Regions from separate parts of the Streptomyces sp. NBC_00028 genome, predicted to be linked through region 1. Evidence: riboswitches for the same ligand, from Rfam matches in the RefSeq annotation. Region 1 holds a riboswitch; each other region holds the start of a gene.
The links. A riboswitch is a leader RNA that binds a small molecule or an ion and turns the genes downstream of it on or off. The one in region 1 is predicted to bind cobalamin.
Positions count from the first base shown of each region.

Region 1 (10,115 bases):
TGGGGTAGTGAATGGTGCAAATCCGTTCCCAGACCGGTCAGTTGTAGGGCTGAATGGGAAGTGCGGGGATACGCAACGGCGCACGCCCGGTACAGCGGGAGGGGCGTGCGCAACTGGCGGCTGAGAGGGGTTAGTTCGTGCATGCTTTCTCACACGGCACCACATCGACACCGACAGCGGTCGCGGTCCCACCCTCGCTCCATCTCTCGGTGATCGAGGCGGCGTTTCCCCGGCAACTCCACCCGTATTGGCCCCAGCTCCAGGAGAAGACACGCACCTGGCTGCTGGAAAAGCGGCTCATGCCGGCGGACAAGGTGGAGGAATATGCCGACGGTCTTTGCTACACCGACCTCATGGCGGGCTACTACCTGGGCGCCCCCGACGAGGTCCTCCAGGCGATAGCGGATTACAGCGCGTGGTTCTTCGTCTGGGACGACCGGCACGACCGCGACATCGTCCACGGGAGGGCCGAGGCCTGGCGGCAGCTCAGGTTCCGGCTGCACGCGGCCCTCGACGCTCCCGGGGACCATCTGCACCACGAAGATCCGCTGGTCGCCGGGTTCGCGGACAGCATGGTGCGGCTCTACTCCTTCCTGCCGCGAACGTGGAACGCCCGGTTCGCCCGGCACTTCCACGAGGTGATCGAGGCGTACGACCGGGAATTCCACAACCGCACCGAAGGCGTGGTGCCGACCGTCGAGGAATACCTCGCCCTGCGCCGCCTCACCTTCGCGCACTGGATCTGGACCGATCTGCTGGAACCGAGCGCGGGCCGGGAACTCCCGGACCGGGTCCGGAAACACCCGGCCTATCGGCAGGCGGCACTGCTGAGTCAGGAATTCGCCGCCTGGTACAACGACCTCTGCTCACTGCCGAAGGAAATAGCGGGTGACGAGGTCCACAACCTCGGAATAAGCCTCATCAAACACGAGGGAATGAGCCTCAAACAGGCGGTACGCGATGTCAGGCGACGGGTCGAGGAATGCATCGACGCATTCCTCGTCGCCGAGAACGACGCCTTACGGTTCGCGGATTCCCTCGCCGACGGAACGGTCCTGGGAAAGGAGCTGAGTCACACCGTGCGCGCCTGCGTCGGCAATATGCGCAACTGGTTCAGCACCGTCTACTGGTTCCACCACGAGTCCGGCCGCTACACGGTCGACAGCTGGGACGACCGGTCCACGCCCCCGTACGTCAACAACGAAGCGGCAGGTGAGAAATGACCGTCGAGTCTGTGAAGCCCGAAGCGCCGGCGACCCCGGCGTCCGGGCTGCGTGAAGCACCCCTGGCGGGCGGCGGCGTCCCGCTCCTCGGACACGGCCTGAAGCTGCTGCGCGACCCGCTGGCCTTCATGTCCCAGCTCCGCGACCACGGCGAGGTCGTCCGGCTCAAACTGGGTCCGAAGGAGGTCTACGCGCCGACCACGCCGGCCCTCACCGGAGCCCTCGCGCTCAACCCCGACTTCGTCATCGCCGGGCCGCTGTGGGAGTCCCTGGAAGGCCTGCTCGGCAAGGAGGGCGTGGCCACCGCCAACGGCCCGCAGCACCGGCGTCAGCGGCGCACCATCCAGCCCGCCTTCCGGCTCGACGCGATCCCCGCGTACGGGCCGATCATGGAGGAGGAGGCGCATGCGCTGACCGAGCGCTGGCGCCCCGGCGAGACCGTCGACTGCACCACCGAGTCCTTCCGGGTGGCCGTCCGGATCGCGGCCCGCTGTCTGCTGCGCGGCGACTTCATGGACGAGCGGGCCGAGCGGCTCTGCGTCGCCCTCGCCACCGTCTTCCGCGGGATGTACCGGCGGATGGTCGTGCCCCTCGGGCCGCTCTACGACTTGCCCCTGCCGCCCAACCGGAAATTCAACGCGGCCCTGGCCGATTTGCATCTCCTCGTCGACGAGATCATCGCCGAGCGCCGGGCGTCTGGTCAAAAGCCGGACGATTTGCTGACGGCATTGCTGGAGGCGAAGGACGACAATGGCGACCCCATCGGGGAACAGGAGATCCACGACCAGGTCGTCGCGATAGTCACCCCGGGCAGCGAAACGGTGGCGTCCACGATCATGTGGCTGCTCCAAGTCCTCGCGGAACATCCGGAACACGCGGACAGGGTGCGCGACGAGGTCGAATCCGTAACGGGCGGCCGTCCCGTCGCATTCGACGACGTCCGCTCGCTCCGGCACACCAACAATGTCGTCGTCGAGGCCATGCGTTTGCGTCCCGCGGTGTGGATATTGACGCGCCGCGCGGTCACCGACACGGAACTCGGTGGCTATCGCATTCCGGCCGGTGCGGACATCGTCTACAGCCCGTACGCGGTCCAGCGCGACCCGAAGTCGTACAAGGACAGCCTCGGCTTCGACCCCGACCGCTGGCTTCCGGAACGGGTGAAGGAGGTGCCGAAATACGCCATGAGCCCCTTCAGCGTCGGCAACCGCAAGTGCCCGAGCGACCACTTCTCTATGGCGCAGCTGACGCTGATCACGGCGGCGCTCGCCACGAAGTACCGCTTCGAGCAGGTGGCGGGGTCGAACGACGGGACCCGGGTGGGCATCACGCTCCGCCCGCACAAGCTGCTGCTGCGGCCGGTGGCGCGATGAGCAGGCGGATCAGGCGGCTTCCGGCCCCCTGAACGTCCTTCGATAGGCGTTCGGGGTGGTCCCCAGCGCCCGTACGAACTGATGGCGCAGTGCGGCCGCGGTGCCGAACCCGGTTCGGCCCGCGACCGCGTCCACCGTTTCGTCCGTCCCTTCCAGCAACCGCTGGGCGAGCAGGACGCGTTGCCGCAGGATCCAGCGGTACGGCGTGGTCCCGGTCTCCTGCTGGAAGCGGCGGGCGAAGGTGCGCGGGGACATGAGCGCGCGCTCGGCGAGCTGCTCGACGGTGACCTCCTCGTCGAGATGCCGCTCCATCCAGACGAGGACCTCGCCGACGGTGTCGCAGCGGTCCTTCGGCAGCGGCCGCTCGATGTACTGCGCCTGTCCGCCGTCCCGGTGTGGCGGTACGACCATCCGCCGGGCGATCTTGTTGGCGACCTCGGGGCCCTGTTCCTTGCGGACGATGTGCAGACAGGCGTCGATACCGGCGGCGGTGCCGGCGGAGGTGATCACGGGGTCCTCGTCGACGTAGAGCACGTCCGGTTCGATGATCGCCCGCGGATTCCTGACGGCCAGCTCGTCCGCCTGCCGCCAGTGGACGCTGCACCGCCGCCCGTCGAGCAGCCCGGCGGCGCCCAGCACGAAGACGCCGGAACAGACGCTGAGGACCCGGGCGCCGCGGTCCACGGCCCTGCGCAGGGCGTCGAGCAGCTCGGGCGGATACTCCCGCACGACATAGTCCGCCCCCGCCGGTACGGCGATCAGGTCGGCCTCCTCCAGCCGCTCCAGCCCGTACGGCGTGGAGATGCTGAGCCCGCCGACATGGGTGCCGAGCGTCGGCCCCTCGGCCGAGGCCACGGCGAAGTCGTACGTCGGCAGCCCCTCGTCGCTGCGATCGATACCGAACACCTCACACACGACACCGAGTTCGAAGGGATGCACTCCGTCGAGCAACACGGCGACCACGTTCTTCAGCATGCTGCCAGTGTGCCTCGCGTATGGCAGTAAATCGAGGGTGTGCGGCAGTCCTGCCACTGTTTGTCAGGAGTGTTCAGCGCGAGAGTGGTGTCATGACTACCGCACAGACAGAAGGACTGATCGGAATGCTGACCGTGCTGGCCATCCTGTTCGTGCTGGTCCTGCCGTCGGTGATCGGCATCGCCCGCGACCGGCGCATCGACCGCGAGATCAGGGAGGCCGAGCAGGGCCGCCCGAAGAGCGCCGCCCCCCAGGCCCAGCCGCGGCGCCGCTACGTCACCGCCACGGTGACCCACCGCTCCTGAACCCCCTGGCACGCGACGGATCCCTCCTCGCCGCATGACGTTCGGCGGCGAGAAGGGATCCATCCCGTCGGGCTAGAAGTCCTCGTCCAGGTCGACCGTGCCCTCCACGGCGACCTGGTACGCGGACGGGCGGCGTTCGAAGAAGTTCGTCAGTTCCTGGACGCCCTGGAGCTCCATGAAGGAGAAGGGGTTCTCCGAGCCGTACACCGGGGCGAAGCCCAGGCGGGTGAGGCGCTGGTCGGCGACGCACTCCAGGTACTGGCGCATCGAGGCCGTGTTCATGCCCGGCAGACCGTCACCGCACAGGTCGCGGCCGAACTGGAGCTCCGCCTCGACCGCCTCCCGCATCATGTCCGTGACCTGCTGCTGGAGCTGCTCGTCGAAGAGGTCCGGCTCCTCCTTGCGGACGGTGTCGACCACCTCGAACGCGAAGCTCATGTGCATGGTCTCGTCGCGGAACACCCAGTTGGTGCCGGTGGCGAGACCGTGCAGCAGACCCCGGCTGCGGAACCAGTAGACGTACGCGAAGGCACCGTAGAAGAACAGGCCCTCGATGCACGCGGCGAAGCAGATGAGGTTGAGCAGGAAGCGGCGGCGGTCGGCCTTCGACTCCAGGCGCTCCAGCTTCTCGACCTCGTTGATCCACTTGAAGCAGAACTCCGCCTTCTCGCGGATCGACGGGATGTTCTCCACCGCCGCGAACGCCGCCGTCCGGTCCTCCGGGTCGGGGAGGTAGGTGTCGAGGAGCGTCAGGTAGAACTGGACGTGCACTGCCTCCTCGAACAGCTGGCGCGACAGGTACAGGCGCGCCTCAGGGGAGTTGATGTGCTTGTAGAGCGTGAGCACCAGGTTGTTCGCCACGATCGAGTCGCCCGTCGCGAAGAACGCCACCAGGCGGCCGATCAGGTGCTGCTCCTCCGGCGTCAGCTTCGCCAGGTCGGCGACGTCCGAGTGGAGGTCGACCTCCTCGACGGTCCAGGTGTTCTTGATGGCGTCCCGGTAACGCTCGTAGAAGTCCGGGTAGCGCATGGGACGCAGAGTCAGCTCGAAGCCCGGGTCGAGCAGGTTCTTGAATGTGGAGGTGCCGGCACGCAGTGCCGCCGTTGAGGGGTGGTGGTCGGGCGACGGGTGGGCGGAGCTCATTACTGGCAGGCCTCGCAGGACTCGGGGTTCTCAAGGGAGCAGGCGATCGCTTCGGGGTCAGCGGCCTGCTGTACGGGGACAGTTGCCTGTGCGGCGCGGGCGATCCTCGTCGCCGGGCGCGAGCGCAGGTAGTACGTCGTCTTCAGGCCCTGCTTCCAGGCGTACGCGTACATCGAGGAGAGCTTGCCGATGGTCGGCGTCTCCAGGAACAGGTTCAGCGACTGGGACTGGTCCAGGAACGGGGTGCGCGCGGCGGCCATGTCGATGAGGCCGCGCTGCGGGATCTCCCACGCCGTGCGGTACAGGTCGCGGACGTCCTGCGGGACCCAGGTGAAGCCCTGCACCGAGCCGTTGGACTCACGCAGCGCCTCCCGGGTCTGCGCGTCCCAGACGCCGAGCTTCTTCAGCTCGGCCACCAGGTAGGAGTTGACCTGGAGGAACTCGCCGGACAGCGTCTCGCGCTTGAAGAGGTTCGAGACCTGCGGCTCGATGCACTCGTACACGCCCGCGATCGAGGCGATCGTGGCCGTGGGCGCGATGGCGAGGAGCAGGGAGTTGCGCAGGCCCGTGGTCGCCATCCGCTCGCGCAGCGCCGCCCAGCGCTCCGGCCAGGTCAGCTCGACGCCGTAGTGGTCGGGGTGCAGCACACCCTGGGCGGTACGGGTCTTCTCCCACGCCGGGAGCGGCCCGTTGCGCTCGGCCAGGTCGGTGGAGGCCTCGTACGCGGCGAGCATGATGCGCTCGGCGATGCGCGTGGAGAGAGCCTTGGCCTCCGGCGAGTCGAAGGGCAGCCGCAGCTTGAAGAAGACGTCCTGGAGGCCCATCGCGCCGAGGCCGACGGGACGCCACTTGGCGTTGGAACGGCCCGCCTGCTCGGTCGGGTAGAAGTTGATGTCCACCACGCGGTCGAGGAAGGTGACGGCGGTACGGACGGTCTCGTCCAGCCGCTCCCAGTCGAGGTCGCCGGTCCTCTGGTCGACGAACGCACCCAGGTTCACCGACCCCAGGTTGCAGACCGCCGTCTCCCCGTCGTCCGTGACCTCCAGGATCTCCGTGCAGAGGTTGGAGGAGTGGACCACGCTGCCGGGCAGCGCCGTCTGGTTGGCGGTGCGGTTGGCGGCGTCCTTGAAGGTCATCCAGCCGTTGCCGGTCTGCGCGAGGGTGCGCATCATGCGGCCGTAGAGGTCACGGGCCGGGATGGTCTTCTTCGCGAGACCGGCCGCCTCCGCCTTGCGGTACGCGGCGTCGAACTCCTCGCCCCACAGGTCGACCAGCTCGGGCACGTCGGCCGGGGAGAACAGCGACCACTCGGCGTCGGCGTTCACGCGGCGCATGAACTCGTCCGGGATCCAGTGCGCGAGGTTCAGGTTGTGCGTACGCCGAGCGTCCTCACCGGTGTTGTCGCGCAGCTCCAGGAACTCCTCGATGTCGGAGTGCCAGGTCTCCAGGTACACCGCGGCCGCGCCCTTGCGCCGACCGCCCTGGTTCACCGCGGCGACGCTAGCGTCCAGCGTCTTCAGGAACGGCACGATGCCGTTGGAGTGCCCGTTGGTGCCCCGGATGAGGGAGCCGCGGGAACGAATCCTGCTGTACGACAGCCCGATGCCACCGGCGTGCTTGGACAGCCGTGCCACCTGGTGGTAGCGGTCGTAGATGGAGTCCAGCTCGTCCAGAGGGGAGTCGAGGAGGTAGCAGGACGACATCTGGGGGTGCCGGGTGCCGGAGTTGAAGAGCGTGGGGGAGGACGGCAGGTAGTCGAGGCGGCTCATGAGCCCGTAGAGCGCGGCGACTTCGTCCAGGGCGCGGGTCGTGTCGTCCTCGGCGAGGCCGGCGGCGACGCGCAGCATGAAGTGCTGGGGAGTCTCGATGACCTGGCGGGTGATCGGGTGCCGCAGGAGGTAGCGGCTGTGCAGGGTGCGGAGCCCGAAGTAGCCGAAGCGGTCGTCGCCGGCCGGGTCGATCAGCGCGTCGAGCCGCGCCGCGTGGACCCGTACGAACTCCGCCGTACGGTCGGCGACCAGGCCCTCGCGGTGGCCGACCCCGACGGACTCGGTGAAGGACGTGACGCCCTGGGAGGCGGCCTCGGCGGCGATGCTGATGGTCAGCAGCCGGGCGGCCAGCCGGGAGTAGGCGGGGTCCTCGGAGATGAGACCGGCAGCGGCCTCCGTCGCCAGCTCGCGCAGCTCCGCGCCGCCATCGGAGTCCGCCCGGCCGGAGCGGCCGCGCAGCGCGGCGGCGGCGACCCGTCCGGGGTCGGCGTCGGGCAGGTCGGCGGTCAGCTCGGTCAGGGTCCGCAACAGGGCGGTACCGGGACCGTCGTTCTCCGCCTGGACCGCTGAAGCCGGATCGGCTGGCGCGATGGTCACTGGGGGGCTCTCCCTCGCTCGGCACGGGGCCTGGCGGAGAGCAGGGGGCAGCACGAGCGCACACGGCGTCGCGTCCACCGGCCCACTCCACGAGGCCCGGACGTCATGGCACCCGGGCCACGGCGGCCTGGGCACGCTGTCGGCAGGTCCTCGGACTGACTCCCGTACACGCACAAGACATGCACAAGTACACCGTTGCGGGACAGTTCCGGATTCGCACCGGATTCCCCTGTGGCGACAGCGAGCATGAGCATACATCTTGTGCCGGGTTCGGGTGGCACCCCTAGATGTTGTGTCGCGGCGACTTCAGAGCGTCAACTCATAGGTGAGAAGCGTGAACTCCACACCCGGGATCGGCTGCCAGTCGCGCTCGGGCGCGCGGACGAAACCGAGGCGTTCGTAGATGCGGTGGGCGGCGTACATGATCTCCTGGGTCGACAGCACGATGCCCGTGCAGCCCTCCGCCGCCCTCGCCCGGTCGACGCAGGCGCGGACGAGGGCCTCGCCGGCCCCTCTGCCGCGCGCCGCGCGGCTGACGGCGAGCATGCGGATCACGGCCTCGTCGGGCCGGGCGTGCTCGGCCAGGGCGCCGCCGGCGGCGACGTAGGTGACGGTGCCGACGGGCTCGCCGCCCAGGGTGGCCACGAGTACCTCGGCGGAGGCGGCCCGCTTGGCGACGTCTCTCAACTCGCCCAGGTACCAGTCGCTCTCGCCGAAGGCGAGGAGGTCGTCCAGGAGATAGGCCTGGGCCGTGATCTCACCGATCGTGTCGTATTCGCTGGGTTCCGCAGCCCGGATCTCGATGTCCATGGGAGCGAGTGTGCCCGACCGGTACGACAACGGGCCGCCGGATGTTCCGACGGCCCGCTGAGCACGGAAATCCTCAGTGCGAGGTGCCCGCCGTCGCCGGCGGCAGCTCGACCTGGACGCCGGGGTCGCCCGCGTCCGCCGTGTAGTCCTCGGGGCTCGTCTCGTCGACGCCCTCCGGGGCCTTCACGGCCTTCAGGACGAAGGTCAGGACCACCGTGACGACGACATTGAGCACGAACGCCGTCAGGCCGATGTAGCCGATCTCGCCGATGCCCGGGATCTCCTTCGACGAGCCGCCGAAGTGCTTCTGGGTCGGGGAGGCGACGCCGTACGCGGCGACCGTGCCGTAGATCATGCCGACCGCCCAGCCGGCGAGCAGGGCCCAGCGGTGGAACCAGCGGGTGAACAGACCGCCGACCAGGGCCGGGAACGTCTGGAGGATCCAGATGCCGCCCAGGAGCTGGAAGTTGATGGCGACCGTCTTGTCCATCGTCAGGACGAAGACCAGCGCGCCGACCTTCACCAGCAGGGACACCAGCTTGGAGATCTTGGTCTCCTGCTCCGGAGTCGCGTCCGGCTTGATGAAGTCCTTGTAGATGTTGCGGGTGAAGAGATTCGCCGCCGCGATGGACATGATGGCGGCGGGCACGAGCGCGCCGATACCGATCGCCGCGAAGGCCACACCCGCGAACCACGCCGGGAACATGTCCTCGAACAGCTGCGGGATCGCCAACTGGCCGTTGGTGACCTTGACCCCGGCCGCGATCGCCATGAAGCCCAGCAGCGCCAGCAGACCCAGCATCAGCGAGTACAGCGGCAGGATCGTGGTATTGCGGCGGATCACCTCACGGCTCCTGGAGGAGAGCGTCGCGGTGATCGAGTGCGGGTACATGAAGAGCGCGAGCGCGGAGCCCAACGCCAGCGTGGCGTACGTCCATTGGCCCGGCTCGCCCGGCACCAGCGCACCGCGCGGCGCGCCCGTCGCCGGGTTGGTCTGGCTGTACGCCTCGCCCGCCTTGGCGAAGATCTCGTCGAACCCGCCCAGCTTGATCGGGATGTAGATGATCGCCACCGCGATGACGATGTAGATCAGCGTGTCCTTGACGAACGCGATCAGGGCGGGGGCACGCAGACCGGAGGAGTACGTGTACGCCGCGAGCACGCCGAACGCGATCAGCAGCGGCAGGTCCTTCACGAACCAGTTGGTGTCCTCGCCACCGCCGACGCCCATGACGTCCAGGACGGCCTGGATACCCACGAGTTGGAGGGCGATGTACGGCATCGTCGCGAGGATGCCGGTGACGGCGACCGCGAGCGACAGGCCCTTCGAACCCCAGCGTCCGCGGACGAAGTCGGAGGTCGTCACATAGCCGTGCTTGTGCGAGACCGACCACAGGCGGGGGAGGAAGGTGAAGATCAGGGGGTACACGAGGATCGTGTACGGCACCGCGAAGAAGCCGGCCGCGCCCGCCGCGTAGATCGCCGCCGGGACGGCCACGAAGGTGTACGCGGTGTAGAGGTCGCCGCCGAGCAGGAACCAGGTGACCCAGGTGCCGAACGACCGGCCGCCCAGGCCCCATTCGTCCAGCGAGTGCTCGTTCTCGGCCTTGCGCCAGCGCGCGGCGAGGAAGCCCATGACCGTGACGGCCAGGAAGAAGAAGATGAAGACGCCGAGCGCGACGCCGTTCACGCCGTCGTTCACTTGGTACCTCCACGACGGGCGCGCTGGTCACGCTGCCAGAGCTGGTACGCGGTCATCGTCAGCGCGGTGGAGATGAGCACCCACAGCATCTGGTACCAGTAGAAGAACGGGATGCCGATGAAGGTCGGGTCGACCTTCGCGTACGACCCCACCCACAACATCGCTACGAAGGGCGCGAAGAGGCACAGGGCGATGACCACGCGGACGGGTGTCACCAC
Region 1 covers NZ_CP108293.1:3,593,392-3,603,506, reverse strand. Annotated here, with positions in the region: gene cyc1 (epi-isozizaene synthase) at 138-1,223, shown strand; gene OG885_RS15765 (cytochrome P450) at 1,220-2,596, shown strand; gene OG885_RS15760 (helix-turn-helix domain-containing protein) at 2,606-3,571, opposite strand; gene OG885_RS15755 (hypothetical protein) at 3,664-3,876, shown strand; gene OG885_RS15750 (ribonucleotide-diphosphate reductase subunit beta) at 3,949-5,019, opposite strand; gene OG885_RS15745 (ribonucleoside-diphosphate reductase subunit alpha) at 5,019-7,385, opposite strand; cobalamin riboswitch at 7,509-7,669, opposite strand; gene OG885_RS15740 (GNAT family N-acetyltransferase) at 7,692-8,195, opposite strand; gene mctP (monocarboxylate uptake permease MctP) at 8,269-9,897, opposite strand; gene OG885_RS15730 (DUF3311 domain-containing protein) at 9,894-10,115, opposite strand, start outside.

Region 2 (10,115 bases), 4.1 Mb from region 1:
GGCTGCCGGGGCGCGCCGAGGTCGCCGCGGTAGCCGAGGGCGAGCACGGGGAAGCGCCGGCCGGCGAGGAACTCCATGACGTTCATGGAGAGTTCGCGGGTGGCGCCGAGACCGTGGACGGTGATGACCCAGGTGTCCCGGACGCCGGGCACGAACCACGCGGGCAGGGTGCCGAGTTCGCCGGGGATCTGGACGTCGGTGTGGTCGAGGCCGAGGGCGGAGCGGGGGTCGCCGACGTGGAGGTTGGGGGTGAGCCAGACCTTGTCGCCGGGTTCCAGGGTGCCGTGTGTGACGCGTTCGAGGCGGCGTACGACGGTGTCGGCGGAGTGGGACGCGGTGCCGAGGACGGGGCCGACGACCGCGTGGCTGCCGTCGCCGGCGAGGCCGTAGGTGCCGGGCCGCAGGGCGGCCAGGTCCCGGGTCAGGGCGATCTGTCCGGCCGCCGTGGCATGCACGGTGAGCCGGGGTTCGCCGGCCAGCGGCCGGCCCGGGGGTGCCTTCAGAGCGGCGTCGCTGGCGAGCCGCCCGGCGGCGACGCTCGCGGCTCCGGCGGCCAGGGCCACGGTGACGGCGGCGGCCGTCGCTTTGACAGTACGCACCCGTCCAGTGTCCGGGTGGACAGGGGTGGAGGCCAGTGGAAGGGCGAATGAGGGTGACGCGGGGCGTCCGGAGAGGAGGAGGGCGGCACCAATGTCACCCCCGCTGCCCGTACCCCCGCAGCTTCTCCCCCGCCTCGGCCACCTGTTCCTTCGACAGGAGGGCCGGGGTGAGGCCCGGGACCGAGGATGCCGTCAGCCACAGGCGGCACATCCACTCCAGTTGGGCGGTCCGGTCGTAGGCCTGGTCGAGGGTGTCGCCGTAGGTGATCGTGCCGTGGTTGCGGAGGAGGCAGGCGGTGCGGTCGGCGAGGGCGCGGAGCATGTTCTCGGCCAACTCCTCGGTGCCGTAGGTCGCATACGGGGCAACCCGGACGGCGCCGCCGAGGGCGCCGGACATGTAGTGGACCGCGGGAAGCTCCGGTACGAGCATCGAGACGGCTGTCGCGTGGACGGCGTGGGTGTGGACGACGGCGCGGGCGTCGGTCGAGCGGTAGACGGCGAGATGCATGGGCAGTTCGCTGGTCGGGACCAGGCTGCCGAGGACCTGCCGGCCGTCGAGGTCGACGCCGGTGATGTCGTCCGGGGTCAGCCGGTCGTACGGCACTCCCGACGGCGTGACCAGCACCGTGTCGCCGACGCGGACGGAGACGTTGCCCGAGGTGCCGACGACGAGCCCGTCGGCGACGGTGCGACGGGCGGCGTCGACGAGACGCTCCCAGGCGAGGACCTCCTCCTCGCGCACATCACGCCCCCGCGGTGTGCCCGCCGTCCGCGCGTCCTCCCGGACGTCCCGCCCGTCCCGCTGCTCCTGCCGCTGCTCAGCCATGCCGCGATCCTGCCAGTCGTGGCTTCGGCGCACCGCCTGGCCGGGGCACTTTAAGGGCGGAGGCACGGCGTCCGGAAGTGCGCATATACGGATACATCACCCTCTTGCCCAGCTTGGCCAGACATCACCGAACGTTGCGGGATCTTCCAGTAGCCTCACTGCCTGATTTGTCGTGCACGTCGCCATTCCGGGGGGAAATATGGCTCGTGATCGCAAACCGTCCCGTCACCGCGCCCGCCTGCTGGCGGCCTCCGTGGCCGCGCTCGCCCTGTCGGGGACCGCGCTGGCCGAGTTCCCGGCTGCGGCGGCGGGCAAGCCCAAGGGGCACGACGTCTCGTCCCATCAGAAGAACGTCGACTGGCCGGGCGCGAAGAACGACGGCGCCCGGTTCGTCTACGTCAAGGCGACCGAGGGCGGGACGTACCGCAACCCGTACTTCGGCCAGCAGTACACCGGCTCGCGCGAGGCGGGCCTGATCCGCGGGGCCTACCATTTCGCGCTGCCGGACCAGTCGTCGGGCAAGGCGCAGGCGCGGTACTTCGTGAACAACGGCGGAGGCTGGAGCGCGGACGGCTGGACGCTGCCGCCGGCGCTCGACATCGAATACAACCCGTACGACGGCAAGCACCGGTGCTACGGCCTGAAGAAGGCCGCGATGGTCAGCTGGATCAAGTCCTTCAGCAACGAGGTCAAGCGGCTCACCGGGCGGCGTCCGGTGATCTACACGACCGCCCACTGGTGGAACGTGTGCACCGGGGGCAGCGGCGCCTTCGCCCGGAACCACGCGCTGTGGGTGGCCCGCTACGACGCGGCGGACGCCGGTTCGCTGCCCAACGGATGGTCCTACTGGACGATCTGGCAGTACGACAACAGCGGCGCTCTGCCGGGTGATCAGAATCTCTTCAACGGCTCGGCGGCCCAGCTGAGGAAGTTCGCCCGGGGCTCGTGACCGTGCGGCGCACGGGCCGCACGGGGGTCCCGTCGGCATCGGAGGGAAAACCCTCGGTTCCAGACACCGTGTGGCCCGCCTCAGTTCATCTTCCGTTCACCCTGGTTACCTACGTTCAACGTGCCAATGACGCTCGAACGATTGCCTGGGTAAATGGAAAACTTCTCGCTGATCCTCGCGATTGTGGTGGTAACCGCACTTGCGTTCGATTTCACGAACGGTTTTCACGACACCGCCAACGCGATGGCCACGACCATCTCGACCGGTGCGCTCAAGCCCAAGGTCGCGGTGGCCATGTCCGCCGTGCTCAACCTTGTGGGCGCCTTTCTCTCCGTGGAGGTCGCCAACACGATCTCCAAGGGTCTCGTCGACGAGAGCGGCATCCGTCCCGAGGTCATCTTCGCCGCACTGGTCGGCGCGATCCTCTGGAACCTGCTGACCTGGCTGGTCGGACTCCCCTCCAGCTCCTCGCACGCCCTCATGGGCGGTCTGATCGGCGCCACCATCGCTTCGGCGGGCATGGGCGCGGTCCACGGTGACGTCCTGGTCACCAAGGTCCTGATCCCGGCGATCGCGGCGCCCATCGTCGCGGGCCTCGCCGCCATGCTGGCCACCCGCCTCTCCTACTCCCTCGGCAAGAAGGCGGACGGCAAGGCCGCCGCCAAGGGCTTCCGCACCGGCCAGATCGCCTCGGCCGGCCTGGTCTCCCTCGCCCACGGCACGAACGACGCGCAGAAGACGATGGGCATCATCACCCTCGCCCTCGTCGCCGGCGGCGCCGTCGCGCCCGACTCCGACCCGCCCACCTGGGTCATCCTCTCCGCGGGCCTGGCCATCGCGCTCGGTACCTACCTCGGCGGCTGGCGCATCATCCGCACGATGGGCAAGGGTCTGACCGACCTCCAGCCGCAGCAGGGCTTCGCCGCCCAGACCAGCGCGGCGACGGTCATCCTGGCCTCCTCGCACCTCGGTTTCTCCCTCTCCACCACGCACTCCGTCTCCGGTTCGGTGATGGGCGCGGGCATCGGCCGCAAGGGCGGCGTCGTCCGCTGGTCGACGGCGACGCGGATGTTCGTGGCCTGGGGCCTCACGCTCCCGGCGGCCGCCCTGGTGGGCGCGCTGGCGGAGTCGGTGACCGACCTCGGCGACTGGGGCACGGGCGTCGTCCTGGTCTTCCTGATCGCCTCCAGCGCGGCCATCTGGAAGATCTCGCGCCGCGAGGTCGTGGACGCGTCGAACGTCAACGACACCGCCGACGAGCCGGCCGGCGTGGTCACGACGGCGATCGCCGCGGTCACCCCGCCTCCGGCGGGCACCGTCGCGGACGTCCTGACCGCCACGATCCCCGCACCGGCAGCGGCCACGGCCTCCACGGAACCGGCGGCCCCGCCGGCCGCCGCGGTCTGAGCGACGAAGGAAACCAAGCAACATGAAGATCGACTGGCAAGCACTGGGCTCCGTCTTCGGCGTCAGCCTCGTCGTCACCGTGGCCCTCGTGGCCCTCTTCACCCTCGGCATCATGGGTCTCTCCCGCCAGGAGCGGGCCTCGGCCGCGGGCGGCTCGGCGTCCCTCGCCGTGACCGGCGCGTACGCCTGCTTCGCCGCCTGTGCGGCGGCGGTGGGCTACGGCATCTATCTGATCGTCGCCTGAGCCTCACCACGACGATTCCGCGCCCTGTTCCGGGCCCCTGAAGGGGGGATTCCGGACAGGGCGCTCTCGCGTTCCGGGCCTCGCGAACCCCGTCCGCGGGCCCGCCGATGTGGGGTTCTGCACACTCCGCTCCCGCAGGTCAACAGCGAGTTGACGGCCCTTCCGGGCCCGTGGTGGACTGCCGGAGCCAAGTACGGCGGCCAGGGAGGAAGACCGGTGTGAATCCGGCGCGGTCCCGCCACTGTCACCGGGGTAGGTAGCCCCGGGAGCCAGGAACTCCCACCGTCGGTCTCGTCGAACCAGGGCGTGGACACCCTGAGTGAGGACATATCGCCATGCTCGCCTGCCGTTTGAGGTACGCCACCAGGTCGCTGCCCGACCCCACGGCCGGCTGAGCGCATGCGTGCCGATCGCGTCTTCGCGTACGGCGCCGCCGCCGGACTCGTCGCAGATCTGCTGCTCGGTGATCCACACCGGGGGCATCCGGTCGCCGTGTTCGGGCGGGCCGCCGGTGCCGTGGAGAAGGCTCTGTGGCGGGACCATCGTGGGTGGGGCGCGCTGCACACCGCCGTGTGCGTCGGGGGCGCCGTGGGACTGGGCGCCCTCGCCCGGAGAGTCGTACGTCCCTCCCGCAGCGCGTCCGTCGCGCTGACCGGAGCCGCCACCTGGGCCGTGGTGGGCGGAACGTCGCTCGCACGCGAGGCCCGGGTCATCGGGCGGGCTCTGGAGGCGGGGGACGTCGAGGGGGCTCGCGCCCGGCTGCCGCACCTGTGCGGGCGGGATCCGCAGGCCCTCGACGCCGACGGGATCGCCCGGGCCGTCGTCGAGTCCGTCGCCGAGAACACCTCCGACGCCGTGGTCGGCGCCCTGGTCTGGGGGGCGTTCGGCGGAGTGCCCGGTCTGCTCGGGTTCCGGGCCGTCAACACCCTCGACGCCATGGTCGGGCACAAGTCCGAGCGGTACCGGCGCTACGGATGGGCATCCGCCAGGCTCGACGACCTCGCCGGATGGCCGGGGGCGCGCCTCACCGCTGTACTCGCCGCCGTCGCCGGAAGTGATCCCCGGGGGGCCGTACGAGTGTGGCGTGCCGACGCCGCCAAGCATCCGAGCCCCAACGCCGGGCCCGTCGAGGCCTCGTTCGCGGGAGCCCTCGGGGTGCGGCTCGGGGGGACCTTGTCGTACGCGGGGCGGATCGAGCACCGGCCCGTCCTCAATCAGTCCGGGCGGGCCGTCGCCACGCGGGACATCGAGCGCGCCGTACGGCTTTCGCGGCGGGTCGGGGTGCTCGCGCTCGGCGTCGGTGTCGCCGCGCGGGCCCTGGCCACGAAGAAGGGACGTACGTCATGAGCGGGGGGCTGCTCGTCGCCGGGACCACCTCCGACGCCGGCAAGAGTGTCGTCACCGCCGGGATCTGCCGGTGGCTGGTGCGGCAGGGGGTCAAGGTCGCGCCCTTCAAGGCGCAGAACATGTCCCTCAATTCGTTCGTGACGCGGGAGGGTGCGGAGATCGGGCGGGCTCAGGCCATGCAGGCCCAGGCCTGTCGGGTCGAGCCGACCGCGCTGATGAATCCCGTGCTGCTCAAGCCCGGTGGCGAGCAGAGTAGCCAGGTCGTGCTGATGGGGAAGCCCGTCGGCGAGATGAGCGCGCGCGGCTATCACGGGGGGCGGCAGCAGAAGCTGCTCGGGACCGTGCTCGACTGTCTCGCCGAACTGCGGGGCACGTATGACGCGGTGATCTGTGAGGGGGCCGGCAGTCCGGCGGAGATCAATCTGCGGCGGACCGACATCGTCAACATGGGGATCGCCCGCAATGCCGGTCTTCCGGTGCTGGTGGTCGGGGACATCGACCGCGGGGGCGTGTTCGCCTCCTTCTTCGGGACCGTCGCCCTGCTGTCCCCCGAGGATCAGGCGCTCGTCGCCGGGTTCCTCGTCAACAAGTTCCGGGGGGATGTGTCGCTTCTCGAGCCGGGGCTCGACATGCTCCACGGGCTCACCGGGCGGCATACGTACGGCGTCCTGCCCTTCCGGCACGGCCTCGGTATCGATGAGGAAGACGGTCTGCGGGTTTCCCTCAGAGGGACCGTCCGGGAGTCGAACACCGCCCCGCCCGTCGGGGAGGACGTGCTGCGGGTCGCCGTCTGCGCGGTCCCCCTGATGTCCAACTTCACGGACGTGGACGCGCTCGCCGCCGAACCGGGTGTCGTCGTGCGGTTCGTGGACCGGCCGGAGGAGCTCGCCGACGCCGATCTCGTCATCGTCCCGGGGACGCGCGGGACGGTGCGGGCACTGGAGTGGCTGCATGAGCGCGGGCTGGCCGGCGCCCTCGTCGCACGGGCCGCGGAAGGGCGTCCGATCCTCGGGATCTGCGGCGGCTTCCAGGTTCTCGGCGAGCACATCGAGGACGAGGTCGAGAGCCGGCAGGGGCAGGTCGAAGGGCTCGGGGTGCTGCCCCTAAGGGTTCGGTTCGCCCACGAGAAGATCCTTACCCGGCCGGAGGGGGAGGCACTCGGGGAACGGGTCACGGGATACGAGATCCATCACGGGGTCGCCTCCGTGACCTCGGGAGAACCCTTCCTGGACGGCTGCCGGGTCGGTCAGACCTGGGGCACCCACTGGCACGGCTCGCTGGAGTCGGACGGCTTCCGGCGGGCGTTCCTGCGCGAGGTGGCGGCCGCCGCGGGCCGCCGGTTCGTGCCGGCGCCCGACACCTCGTTCGCCGCGCTGCGCGAGGAGCAGCTCGACCGGCTCGGCGACCTGATCGAACAGCACGCGGACACGGACGCGCTCTGGCGGCTCATCGAGTCGGGCGCGCCGCAAGGACTGCCTTTCATTCCACCGGGAGCGCCCGCATGAGCACTGTGTTGTTGTTGTCGACCGCCGACACGGACCTGTTGGCGGCCCGGGCCGCCTCCGGTGCCGACTACCGGATAGGCAACCCGACCCGCGTGGACGTGGCCGCGGAGCTGCCGGGGCTGATCCAGGGCTCCGACGTCGCCGTCGTACGGCTGCTCGGTGGCAAGCGTGCCTGGGAGGACGGGCTGGCCGCGCTTAGGGCGTCCGGTGTGCCGACCGTGCTCCTTGGCGGTGAGGCCGTGCCCGACGCCGAGTTGATGGCCGAGTCGTCCGTGCCGGCCGGTGTGGTCGCGGAGGCGCTGAAGTACCTCGTCGAGGGTGGCCCCGCCAACCTCACCGAGCTGGCCCGGTTCCTGTCCGACACCGTGCTGCTGACCGGTGAGGGGTTCCTGGAACCGCAGAAGATGCCGGAGTACGGCGTCCATGGCGACCGTGCCTTCATCGAGGGCCGGCCGACCGTCGGTGTGCTCTTCTACCGGGCCCATGAGCTCAGCGGCAACACCGGCTTCGTCGACACCCTGTGCGATGCCGTCGAGGCGCGCGGCGCCAACGCCCTTCCCGTGTACTGCGGTTCGCTGCGCGGTGCCGACGCCGGGCTGTACGAGATCCTCGGCAGGACGGACGCGCTCGTCGCCACCGTCCTCGCCGCCGGTGGCGCGCACGCCTCGCAGGCGTCGGCGGGCGGCGACGAGGAGGCCTGGGACATCGGGGCGCTGGCCGACCTCGATGTGCCGGTGCTGCAAGGACTTTGCCTCACGTCGTCCAGGGCGGCGTGGGAGGCGTCCGACGCCGCGCTCTCCCCCATGGACGCGGCGATGCAGGTCGCGATCCCCGAGTTCGACGGGCGGCTCGTCACCGTCCCGTTCTCCTTCAAGGAGCAGGGCCCGGACGACGTCCCCGTCTATGTCGCCGACCCCGAGCGGGCCGCGCGCGTCGCCGGGATCGCCGTACGGCACGCCCGGTTGGGGTACAAGCCGAACGCGGAGAAGAAGCTCGCGCTCGTCTTCACCGCGTACCCGACCAAGCACTCGCGGGTCGGCAACGCGGTCGGTCTCGACACGCCCGCCTCGGCGGTGCGGGTGCTGGACGCGCTCAAGGCGGCCGGGTACTCGCTCACCGAATACCCGTCCGGCGGCGACGAGTTGATCCACCGGCTGATCAACGCCGGTGGCCACGACGTCGAGTGGCTCACCGAGGAGCAGCTGGCCGCCGCGCCCGCGCGGGTGCCGCTGGCCGATTACCGGGCCTGGTTCGACAAGCTGGACCCGGAGTTGCGGGACGGCATGCTGGAGGCGTGGGGCGAGCCGCCGGGCAGCCTCTACGTCGACGGGGACGACATCGTGCTCGCCTCCCTCCAGTTCGGGAACGTCGTCGTGATGATCCAGCCGCCGCGCGGCTTCGGGGAGAACCCGATCGCGATCTACCACGACCCCGACATGCCGCCGTCGCACCACTACATGGCCGCGTACCGCTGGCTGGAGAACAGCTTCGGCGCCGACGCGATCGTCCACATGGGCAAGCACGGCACGATGGAGTGGCTGCCCGGCAAGGGACTCGGGCTCAGCGGCGGGTGCGCGCCGGACGCCGTGCTCGGTGAACTCCCGCTGATCTACCCCTTCATCGTCAACGACCCCGGCGAGGGCACCCAGGCCAAGCGGCGCGGACACGCCACCGTCGTCGACCACCTCGTACCGCCGATGGCGCGGGCCGACACCTACGGCGACCTCGCCAAGCTGGAGCAGCTCCTCGACGAGTACGCGCTCGTCTCCGACCTGGACCCGACGAAGGCGCCGGCCGTGCGGGCGCAGATCTGGACGCTGGTCAAGGCGGCCGAGCTCCACCACGACCTGCATGTCGAGGACCAGCCGGACGACGACGACTTCGACGAGTTCGTCATGCACATCGACGGCTATCTGTGCGAGATCAAGGACGTGCAGATCCGCGACGGGCTGCACATCCTCGGTGGCGGGCCGGTCGACGAAGCGCGGGTCAACCTCGTGCTCGCCGTGCTGCGCGCCTCACAGGTGTGGGGCGGCCAGGCCAACGCGTTGCCGGGCCTCAGGGCCTGCTTCGCGGCCCATTTCGGGCTGGTGGAGAAGGAATTGCTCGCCGAGCCCGGCGCCCCGGTGAAGGTGCCGGTCGAGCTGACGGAACTGGTCGAGGGCCCGGCCCGCAGCGCCGCCGACGCGATCGACCTGCTGGAGCAGCTGTGCCGGCGGGTCGCGGAGGGCATGGAGGCGCGCGACTGGGACGTGGCGGTGGTCCCGGCCGTGCTGCGGGGTGTGCTGGGGGTCGAACTCCCGGACGGCGTCGCCGTGTTGGAGTTCGCCTGCACCGAGGTGGTGCCGCGGCTCGCCCGCACCACCGACGAGATCGACCACATCCTCAAGGCGCTCGACGGTGGTTACGTCCCGGCCGGCCCGTCCGGTTCGCCGACGCGCGGGCTGGTCAACGTCCTGCCGACCGGCCGGAACTTCTACTCGGTCGACCCCAAGGCCATTCCGTCCAGGCTGAGTTGGGAGGTCGGGCAGTCGCTCGCCGACTCGCTGGTCCAGCGGTACCTGGCCGACACCGGCGAGTACCCGAAGTCCGTCGGCCTGACGGTGTGGGGTACGTCCGCGATGCGCACCCAGGGCGACGACATCGCCGAGATCCTGGCGCTGCTGGGCTGCCGCCCGGTGTGGGACGAGGCCTCGCGCCGGGTCACCGGTTTCGACATCATCGGCCTGGCGGAGCTGGGCCGTCCGCGCATCGACGTCACCGTCCGCATCTCCGGGTTCTTCCGGGACGCGTTCCCGCACGTCGTCGGTCTGATCGACGACGCGGTGCGCAAGGTGGCCGAGCTGGACGAGCCCGCCGAGCGCAACTTCGTGAAGGCCCACGCCGACGAGGACACCGCCGAGCACGGGGACCGGCGGCGCGCGACGGCCCGTATCTTCGGCTCCAAGCCGGGCGCGTACGGCGCCGGTCTGCTGCCGCTGATCGACGCCCGCAACTGGCGCTCCGACGCCGACCTCGCCGAGGTGTACGCGGTGTGGGGCGGCTACGCCTACGGGCGCGGGCTGGACGGGCGGGCGGCGCGCGGGGACATGGAGATGGCGTTCCGGCGCATCAACGTGGCCGCGAAGAACGTCGACACCCGTGAGCACGACCTCGTGGACGCGGACGACTACTTCCAGTACCACGGTGGCATGGTCGCCATGGTCCGCCATCTGACGGGCGCCAACCCCGAGGCGTA
Region 2 covers NZ_CP108293.1:7,656,866-7,666,980, reverse strand. Annotated here, with positions in the region: gene OG885_RS34540 (alpha/beta hydrolase) at 1-599, opposite strand, end outside; gene OG885_RS34535 (class II aldolase/adducin family protein) at 694-1,425, opposite strand; gene OG885_RS34530 (lysozyme) at 1,625-2,374, shown strand; gene OG885_RS34525 (anion permease) at 2,528-3,781, shown strand; gene OG885_RS34520 (hypothetical protein) at 3,804-4,025, shown strand; cobalamin riboswitch at 4,183-4,324, shown strand; gene OG885_RS34515 (cobalamin biosynthesis protein) at 4,425-5,372, shown strand; gene OG885_RS34510 (cobyric acid synthase) at 5,369-6,877, shown strand; gene cobN (cobaltochelatase subunit CobN) at 6,874-10,115, shown strand, end outside.
Region 2: another riboswitch for cobalamin. It lies ahead of OG885_RS34515 (cobalamin biosynthesis protein); the one in region 1 lies ahead of OG885_RS15745 (ribonucleoside-diphosphate reductase subunit alpha).

Region 3 (10,115 bases), 3.4 Mb from region 1:
CATCTCGGCGAGGACGCCCTTGTCGTCGGGGATGTGCTCCATGACCTCGGAGATGATCACGACGTCGAAGGACTCGTCGGGGAAGGGCAGCGCGAGCGCGTCGCCCTCCATGGCCGTCGCGGTGGCGCCCTCGGGGGCCTCGCCCGCCTCCTTCATCGCCGCGAACCACTTCGCGACCTCGCGGATCTCCTCGGCGTTCTGGTCCAGTGCCACGACCTGGGCGCCTCGCCGGTAGCACTCGAAGGCGTGCCGGCCGGCTCCGCAGCCGAGGTCCAGGACTCGGTCGCCCGGGGCGAGCGGGAACCGGGAGAAGTCGACGGTCAGCACGTGGCCCTGCTTTCGGAATAGACACCGGTGTCACTGGTGGGGGTCGCGGACTCGACACCCGGGAAGGCCGCGGGGCGGCCGGGATTCGTGACCGCGGAGCGGGCGAGGGCCTCGCGGTACCTGGCCACCGTGCCCTCTGCGGCTCTGGCCCAGGTGAAGCGGGCCAGTACTCGCTCACGGCCCGCCGAGCCGAGGCGCGCTCTCAGGGCCGGGTCGCTCAGCAGTCGGCCCAGACCGGCGGCCAGCGCCCCCGCGTCGCCGGGCGGTACCGCAAGGCTCGTCTCCCCGTCCGGCCCGGCGACCTCGGGGATCGCTCCGCCGGTCGTGGCCAGCAGCGGCGTGCCCGTGGCCATGGCCTCCGCCGCCGGGAGGGAGAAGCCCTCGTAGAGGGAGGGGACGCAGGCGATCTCCGCCGAGCGGACCAGGTCGACGAGTTCGGCGTCCGAGATGCCCTTGACGAAGTCGACGGCGCCTTCGAGGCCGTACCGCTCGATGGCCTGGGCGACGGGTCCGTCCTCGGCGCGCTTGCCGACGACGACGAGGTGGGCGTCGGGGTGCTCGACGCGGACCTTGGCGAGGGCCTCGACGAGGTAGACGAGGCCCTTGAGCGGGACGTCGGCGCTGGAGGTGGTGACGATCCGGCCGGGGATACGGCGTACGGACGCATCCGGCTTGAACAGGTCGGTGTCGGCGCCGATGTGGACGACGTGGATGCGGTCGTCGCGGACGCCGAGGTGGTCGACGATCTCCTGGCGGGAGGTGCCGGAGACCGTCAGGACGGAGGGCAGCCGGCGGGCGACCCGCTTCTGCATCCGGGTGAAGGCGTACCAGCGGCGCACCGAGTAGCGGCGCTGCCAGCCCTCCGCCGCGTCCAGCTCCAACTGCCGGTCCACGGTGATGGGGTGGTGGATGGTGGTGACCAGGGGTGCGCCGATGTCGCCCAACAAGCCGTATCCGAGCGTCTGGTTGTCGTGGACGACGTCGAACTCGCCGCGCCGGGCGCGCAGATGGCGGCGGGCGCGGAGCGAGAAGGTGAGGGGCTCGGGGAAGCCGCCGGTCCACATCGTGCCGACTTCGAGCGCGTCGATCCAGTCGCGGTACTCGTCGCGCTTGGGGGTGCGGAAGGGGTCCGGGGAGCGGTAGAGGTCGAGGCTCGCGAGCTCGGTGAGCGACAGCCGGTCCTCCAGTCCCTCGTCGAGGACCGGGTAGGGCTGGGAGCCGATGACCTCGACGCGGTGGCCGAGGCGGGCCAGTTCGCGGGAGAGGTGGCGGACGTAGACGCCCTGGCCGCCGCAGAACGGGTTCCCCTTATAGGTGAGGAGTGCGATGTTGAGCGGTCGCTCGCCGTCCGCGGCCGGGCCCGCCTGGGACCCCGCCTGACTGGCCTCAGCGGTCACTCCGGGCCCCCTTCTCCCTGCTATTTCCCGCGAGGTTACGCCGGGACGCTAATCTAGAACAAGTTTCAGACTTGATCGTTCAAGAGGCTCTGAATCTACCGGCAGGTAGGGGCGGTGTGAGCAGTGGATCAGGTGATTCGCGCCACGGCCGAGGCCCCTGTCATGCTGTGCGATCATTCGCCCTCACCGACTGTCACGGAACGGGATCCGACCCATGCCTGCGCAAGCCAAGCCGCCGGTCAAACCGGCCAAGCCGGTCAAGGTGGAGGCCGGTGCCGCGCGGACCGACTCGCCGCCGCTCACCGAGCGGCAGGAGGCCCGGCGGCGCCGCATCCTGCACGCGAGCGCCCAGCTGGCGAGCCGGGGCGGCTTCGACGCCGTGCAGATGCGGGAGGTCGCGGAGTCCTCCCAGGTGGCGCTCGGCACGCTGTACCGGTACTTCCCGTCCAAGGTGCATCTGCTGGTCGCGACCATGCAGGACCAGCTGGAGCACATGCACGGCACGCTGCGGAAGAAGCCCCCGCAGGGGGACACGGCGGCGGAGCGGGTCGCGGAGACGCTGATGCGTGCGTTCCGGGCGTTGCAGCGTGAGCCGCACCTCGCCGACGCGATGGTCCGCGCGCTCACCTTCGCCGACCGCAGCGTCTCCCCCGAGGTCGACCAGGTCTCCCGGCAGACCACGGTGATCATCCTGGACGCGATGGGCCTGGCGGACCCCACCCCGGCCCAGCTCTCCGCGGTCCGCGTCATCGAGCACACCTGGCACTCGGCCCTGATCACCTGGCTCTCGGGCCGCGCCTCCATCGCCCAGGTGAAGATCGACATCGAAACGGTCTGCCGCCTGATCGACCTGACGGCGGCGGACACCAAGGACACCTAGGACGCACGGGAAACCTACGAGACGGGTTCCCTTCGCCGGGATGGTCCGGATCAGGTTCTGGGGGTCGCCTTCCGGCTCTGCTGCTGCCTTCCGGCCTCTCAGCCCGACCGTCGACGTCGGCACCGGCGGATGCTGTACTTCCGCGTCGCGCCAGAGTCGGCTACGCCGCTCGGACTCCCTCACTCGTCCCGTAGGCCACTTCCAGAATAGAACGCCCGAGCGGGAACAGAACCCCCCAATCAGGATAATTTTTCGCCGCCGCGCCCCTCCTACCCCACGGCCTCCAGCCCGCTCCAGCTCCCCCCGATCGCCGTCCCCGCCGACCACCGCTCCAGCAGCCGGCGCGCCTCCTCCGGCGGGGCCGCGAGGGAGAGGAGCTGGGCGCCCGCCTCGACGGTCCGGTGCTGTTCGTGCGTGCCCTCGCTGCAACAGGCGCACAGCATCCGGACGCTGCTCGCGGGCTCGGCGCCGTAGCCGTGCTCGGTGAACAGAGCGACCAGCGCCTCCAGGTCAGACCGTTCGCCCGCGGCGACCGTGACCTCCAGGGTGGGCAGTTCGGAGGCCGCGAACAGCAGCAGTTCGTCGAAGACGGGGAACGTCGTGCCGTCGACGATCCGTTCGCCGTTCGGTGCGCCGTCGTGGACGACGATCTCGCCGTAGCGCCGTCCGCCGGTGATCGGTACGTTGAGCACCCGGCCGCGGGTCGGACACAGCCGTTCGACCCATACGACCTCCTGCTCTCCGTCCGTGTCGAGCCGCACGCACGCGTGGCCGCCGGGGGCCTCGATCTCGCCCTCCCCGTCCGGGAGTTCGATGCCGAAGCCGGCCCAGGCGTCGCGGGCCACGGCCCACTCGCGCTGGATCGTCGCCGCGATGCCGAGGTTCCAGTACGCCGGGTCACCCTCCCCGCGCGGGGCGCGGGCGGCGGCCTCGCGCCCCAGCTCGTACGCCTTTGGCCAGTCGCGCAGGAACTTGTGGGCGAGCGCGGCGTCGTACCACCACACCGCGCTCGGCTCCTCGTCCGGGAAGTGGGCGAGGACCCGCTCGAAGAACTCGGCCGCGGCCTGCCACTCCTCGGCGTCCCACGCCTCGTACGCCTGCTTGATCAGCCGCTTGGCCTCGGACTTCTTCACACCCACCCCAACGATCCCCTGATGACGACCGCAGGAGCCTAGGCCCTCACTCCTCGGGCGGGAACACCGGCTCCCTACTGCCCAGCAGGGTGATCATGATGGCCTCGACCGGGCAGTTCTCGGCGGCCTCCAGGACCTTCTCGTTGGCGTCGGTCTCCGGCTCGACGGGGTGGGACTGCATGCCGGAGTCGAGCCGGAAGGCGCCCTGGGCGCGGTGGACGCACTGGGCCGAGCCGATGCAGAGCGAACGGTCGACCTCGACCTGCCAGCGGTCTCCCATGGCCGCGCTCACGCCTCCCAGCCGGCCGGGAGATGGATCATCTTGTGTTCGAGGTACTCGCCGTAGCCTTCCGGGCCGAACTCCCGGCCCAGCCCCGAGTTCTTGTAGCCGCCGAACGGGCCGAGCATGTCCAGACTGAAGGTGTTGACGTTGTAGGTGCCGGTACGGACTCCGCGCGCGAACTCGATGCCGTGCGCCACGTCGGCCGTCCACACGCTGCCGCTGAGCCCGTAGTCGGAGTCGTTCGCGATCTTCGCGGCCTCGGCCTCGTCACCGTACGGGAGAAGGCAGATGACCGGGCCGAAGATCTCCTCGCGGGCGATCCGCATCGAGTTGTCGACGTCGCCGAAGAGGGTGGGCTCCACGTACCAGCCCTTGTCCAGGCCCGGCGGACGACCGCCGCCGGTGAGGATCTTCGCGCCCTCCTCCTGGCCGATGCGTATGTAGTCGAGGTTGCGGCGCTGCTGGCGCTGGGCGACCAGTGGGCCGACCTGGGTCGCCGGGTCCAGCGGGTCGCCGACCACGAGGGCGCTCGCCGCCGCGGCGAAGGCGTCCGCGAACTCGTCGTAGCGGGAGCGCGGCAGGAGGATGCGGGTCTGGGCGACGCACGCCTGGCCGTTGTTCATCCAGGCGGCCGGAACGACCCCCGCGACCGTCGACTCCACGTCCGCGTCCGGCAGGACAACCGCCGCGGACTTGCCGCCCAGTTCGAGGGTGACCCGGGTGAGGTTCCGTGCCGCGACCTCCATCACGCGCTTGCCCGCCGCCACCGAGCCGGTGAAGGACACCTTGTCCACGCCGGGGTGCCCGACCAGGTACTCGCTGACCTCGCGGTCGGCCGGGAGGATCGACAGCACGCCTTCCGGTAGTCCCGCCTCACGCGTGATCTCCGCCAGCAGATACGCGTCCAGCGGTGACTCCGGCGACGGCTTGAGGATCACCGTGCAGCCGGTGAGCAGCGCGGGCGCGAGCTTGGCGGCGGCGACGAACTGCGGGACGTTCCAGGGGACTACGGCCGCGACGACGCCGACCGGCTCGCGGCGCACGAGGATCTTCCCGAGGACGCCGTCGCGCTGCTCCTCGTACGGGAAGTTCCGTGCGACGGTGATCGCCGCGTCCCACACCATCATCGCGCCGAGCGCCTGCGCGAGGACGCTCCAGGAGTACGGCGACCCGTTCTCGGACGAGATCACGCGGGCGATCTCCTCGTGCCGGGTGAGGATGCCGTCCTTGATGCGGGTGACGACCTCGATGCGCTCGTCGAGGGTCAGCCGCGGCCAGGGCCCCTCGTCGAAGGCGCGCCGGGCGGCGGCGACGGCGGCGTCCACGTCCGCCCGCGCGGCGTGCGGGACGCGTCCGATGACCTCCTCGGTGTGCGGGGAGATCACCTCGATGACGTCCTTGCCCAGGGGGTCCGTCAACTCCCCGCCGATGAACAGCTGTCCGTGTTCCACGAGCTCGGTCATGGCGACTGCCTCCCCGGGAGCTGACTCTGACGGTTCATCAGATATCGGAACTGATACCAGTTCCCTTCCGAGGAGTCCACAGACCGGCGGCGGCAGCTGAAGGATGACTTGGGCTCCCATCGAAACCCGTTCTAGTTATAGTGGCGGGAACGCGGAGACGGGGGAGCCCATGGCACAGGTCAGCCCACAGGTCACCGACCACGGCGGTGGCGTCCGCTCGATCCGTGTCCCCATCCCGGACAATCCGCTGGGCTACACGCTCGTGTACGTCGTCGACACCGACCGCGGCCCGGTACTGGTCGACACCGGCTGGGACGACCCGACCTCCTGGGACACCCTCGCCGCCGGACTCACGGCCTGCGGCACCTCGCCGGCCGCCGTCCACGGGGTGCTGATCACCCATCACCACCCCGACCACCACGGCCTGTCCGGCAAGGTGCGCGAGGCGTCCGGCGCCTGGATCGCGATGCACGCGGCGGACGCCGCCATCGTCCGCCGCACCGGCGAGACCCGCCCCGAGCGCTGGTTCGCCTACATGACGGCCAAGTTGGTGGCCGCGGGCGCCCCCGAGGAGCATGTGGCGCCCTTCCGCACCGCCCGCCCCCGCCGCCTCCCCGGCTTCTCCCCCGCCGTGCCGGACCGCGAGATCGTCCCCGGCGACCTCCTCCCCCTCCCCGGCCGCCGTCTGCGCGCGATCTGGACGCCGGGCCACACCCCGGGCCATGTCTGCCTCCATCTGGAGGAACAACATCCCGCCCAACTACCGGGCCAGGGACGCCTGTTCTCCGGCGATCATCTGCTCCCCGAGATCACCCCGCACATCGGCCTGTACGAGGACCCCGACGACGCCACCGTCACCGACCCCCTCGGCGACTACCTCGACTCCCTCGAACGCGTCGGGCGGCTGGCCCCCGCCGAGGTCCTCCCGGCCCACCAGTACGTCTTCACCGACGCGTCCGCCCGCGTACGGGAGTTGCTGGCGCACCACGAGGACCGGCTGACCGGGCTGCGGGCGCTGCTCGGCGAGCCGCTCACGCCATGGCAGGTCGCCGAGCGCATGGAATGGAACCGCCCCTGGGCCGAAATCCCCCACGGCTCACGGAACATCGCCGTCTCGGAGGCGGAGGCCCATCTGCGGCGCCTGGTGAAGCTGGGCCGGGCGGAGGCGGTGCCGGGGAGCGATCCCCTCACCTACGTGGCGGTGTGATCCCATCGCGGGTATGGACCCTCTGGAGCGACTCCTCGCCGAACGCGCCTGCGAGCGCCTGATCATCGACTTCGTCCACCGTCTCGACCTCGGCGAACCGGGCTCGGTCGCCGGGCTGTTCACCGAGGACGGCTCCTGGGAGTGGCCGCTCCCAGAGGGGGACGGGCGGCGGTCCGTGGGCCGGGAGGCGCTGCGCGCGTACTTCGCCTCCCGTCCCTCCGACCGCCTCTCGCGCCGGGTGATGTCCAACATCCTCGTCACGGTGACGTCCCCGGACAGGGCGACGGCGACCTCGTACTTCACGACGTACCGCGTCGACGGCCACGAGGGCGGCCAGGGCCCCGTCCCGCCGGGCCCGCCCGTCCAGGTCGGGCAGTACGAGGACGAGTTCCGCAGGTCGGCGAAGGGCACGTGGCTGCTCGCGTCGCGAAGGCTGCGGCTGCCGTTCGGCGGCCCGACTCCGGTCAGGACAGGAACGTCCTGACCAACTCCTCGGCGGCGCCGAGCAGTTCGGTCTCCCGTCGGCTCATCGTCGGATTGACCGCCCGCCGCCCGCGCGCCTCGACGAGCCCCTCCTCCGTGAGCGCGGACGGGTCGGCCAGTAGGGCGGCCAGCATCGCGCGCGCCGGCCCCGCGATCGGCTCGTCCCCGACGGCGACCTGGGCGAGGATCACCGCGGACATGCCCCAGTCGAGGCCGGGGTCGCCCTCCTCGGCATTGGCCCAGTCGATGACGTAGGGCCCGTCGGCGGTGAGCATCACGTTGTCCGGATGCAGATCCAGGTGAACCACCCGCCCCGGCACGGCATGCAGCCGCCGCAACAGCCCCGCCAGCATCTCCCCCGCGTCCCGCGCGTCGATGCGCCCGGCCGCGAACGCCGCCAGCATCGTCGGCCCGTGCAGCCGCTGCATGACGAGGTCGGACCGGGAGGAATCCGCTGTCCGCACCCGGGGCACCGGATACCCATGGGCCCGCACCCGCTCCATGACGGCGGCCTCGGCCAGCGCGTCCGCGTACCCCTCCCGGTCGCGCCGCAGCACCCACGCGTCGTCGATCTCATAGACGTCGGACGCCCGCCCCGAGCCGATCAGTCTCCCCGTGATCTCCACGCCGCCGAACCTATCCCCCGGTCGGGAGCGCCTCACAGGAGCCCCTCAGCCGGTTGTTTACGGGCGGGTAGAGTGGCCGCGTCGTCATCACACCCGTACGGGGGGAAGCCGGTGCAATTCCGGCGCTGACCCGCAACCGTGAGCCTCCGAGGCCCTGCCTCCCGGGCAAGCCGGATCGCCCCGCGCGGAGCAGTTGACCGGCTCACGCGCACCGGCATCCGGCCGGTGCACGGCACCGTCGAGGTCTACGGGGCCGAGCCGCCCGGGGTCTCCCCGCGCTGCCCGGCTCCCTTGCAGGGAGAGGCATCCGCCGATCATGAACGTCCGCCGCAGCGCCGCGGTCCTGGCCGCCACCGCCGTGATCGGCACGGCCACCCCGGCCATGGCCGCCGATCCGTCCACTTCGCCCTCGCCTTCGGTGGCGATACCCGACGGGTTGTACGGGGCGGGCGACCCGACGTACGACGGGGTGTGGCGGCAGTCGCTGACGCTGATGGCGCAGACGGAACAGTCCGTCGACCCCGCCGACAAGGCCGTCGACTGGCTGGCCGGCCAGCAGTGCGCCAACGGCGCCTTCCCCGCCTTCCGCGCCGACACCACCAAGGCCTGCGACGCCAAGGTCATGGTCGACACCAACAGCACGGCCGCCGCGGTGCAGGCCCTCGCCGCGACCGGCGGACACGAGGACGTCCCCCGCAAGGCCGTCGCCTGGCTGAAGTCCGTGCAGAACAAGGACGGCGGTTGGGGCTACACCGCCGGCGGAGCGAGCGACGCGAACTCCACGTCCGTGGTCATCGGGGCGCTCACCGCCGTCGGCCAGCAGGCCGCGAAGGTCCAGAAGAACGGCAAGAGCCCCTACGACGCCCTGCTGGACCTCGCCCTCCCCTGCACCGGGACGGGGGCGGGCGCCTTCGCCTACCAGCCCGACAAGAAGGGCGGGCTCACCGCCAACGCGGACGCCACGGCGGCGGCGGTGCTCGGCGGGCTCGGCGAGCAGCAGACGAACGTCCACAGCGACGACGACCGGGCGAGCCAGTCCTGCGAGAAGCCCGGCGACTCCGAGCAGGCCGCCCACAACGGCGCCTCCTACCTCGCGAAGACGATGGCCAAGGACAAGTACCTGAAGTCGGCCCTGCCCGGTGCCGAGGACCAGCCCGACTACGGCAACACCGCCGACGCGGTCGTCGCCCTGTCCGCCGCCGACTTCCACGCCGAGGCCACCGCGTCCGTCCACTGGCTGGAGGCCAACGCCCTGAAGTGGGCCGCGCAGACCGGCCCGGCCGCCTACGCCCAGCTCGTCTTCGCCGCCCAGGCCGGTGGCCTGAACCCGCGTGAGTTCGGCGGCAAGGACCTGATCGTCCTGCTGAACGCGACCGGCCCGACGCCGGAGCACGTGCCCGGCCCGAAGGAGGGACGGGCGACCGGCGCGACCGAGTCCGACGACAGCGATGACGGGCTGTCCGTCGCCTGGACCGTCGGCGGCGGTCTCCTCCTCGGCGCCCTCATCGGCTTCGCCCTCATGCTCCGCGGCCGGAAGCGCCGCCAGTGATGCGCCGCGTCGCCGCCCTGCTCCTGACGGCGTTCTGCCTCCTGGCCCTCACCGGCCAGGCGGCCCACGCCGCCGGTTACCGCTACTGGTCCTTCTGGGACCGCACCGGCACGGCTTGGACCTACGCCACCCAGGGCCCCGCCACCGCCGTCCCCGCCGACGGCGACGTCCAGGGCTTCCGCTTCGCGGTGAGCGAGGACTCGACGGACGCGACGAAGCCCCGCGGCACGGCGTCGTTCGCGAAGATCTGCGCGAACACCCCCGCCGACCCCGGCAAGAAACGCGTGGCCCTGGTCCTCGACTTCGGCACACCGACGGACGCCCCGTCGGGAGAGACACCCCCCGCGCTCCGCACGAAGTGCGCGGTGGTCCCGGCCGACGCGACCACGGCGGAAGCCCTGGCCACGGTGGCCAAACCCCTGCGCTACGACACCAACGCCCTGCTGTGCGCGATCGCCGGGTACCCGGAGACCGGGTGCGGTGAGCAAGTGGCGACGGGCAACAAGAACACCTCGGCGAAGAAGCACAACACCAACAACGACTCCGGCCCATCGGTGGGCCTACTGACGGGCGCCGCAGCGGTGGCAACTTTGGCCGCGGCGGCGATATGGCAGGCAAGGCGCCGCAGGAATGCACGCTAACCCGCCCCAGCCCCCGGACGGCCGCGCCACCGAGGCGGCGCCCACCCCACAACCCCCAACTGCGGACAGTCACACCGCCGGAGCGGCACAGGCAGGCGCAGACCACACCCTAGCTGCGGGCAGTCG
Region 3 covers NZ_CP108293.1:7,009,262-7,019,376, reverse strand. Annotated here, with positions in the region: gene OG885_RS31575 (class I SAM-dependent methyltransferase) at 1-327, opposite strand, end outside; gene OG885_RS31570 (glycosyltransferase family 4 protein) at 321-1,724, opposite strand; gene OG885_RS31565 (TetR family transcriptional regulator) at 1,939-2,604, shown strand; gene OG885_RS31560 (tetratricopeptide repeat protein) at 2,874-3,737, opposite strand; gene OG885_RS31555 (ferredoxin) at 3,784-4,017, opposite strand; gene OG885_RS31550 (aldehyde dehydrogenase) at 4,026-5,483, opposite strand; gene OG885_RS31545 (MBL fold metallo-hydrolase) at 5,653-6,690, shown strand; gene OG885_RS31540 (nuclear transport factor 2 family protein) at 6,704-7,174, shown strand; gene OG885_RS31535 (phosphotransferase) at 7,155-7,799, opposite strand; cobalamin riboswitch at 7,861-8,002, shown strand; gene OG885_RS31530 (prenyltransferase/squalene oxidase repeat-containing protein) at 8,116-9,348, shown strand; gene OG885_RS31525 (SCO2322 family protein) at 9,348-9,989, shown strand.
Region 3: another riboswitch for cobalamin. It lies ahead of OG885_RS31530 (prenyltransferase/squalene oxidase repeat-containing protein); the one in region 1 lies ahead of OG885_RS15745 (ribonucleoside-diphosphate reductase subunit alpha).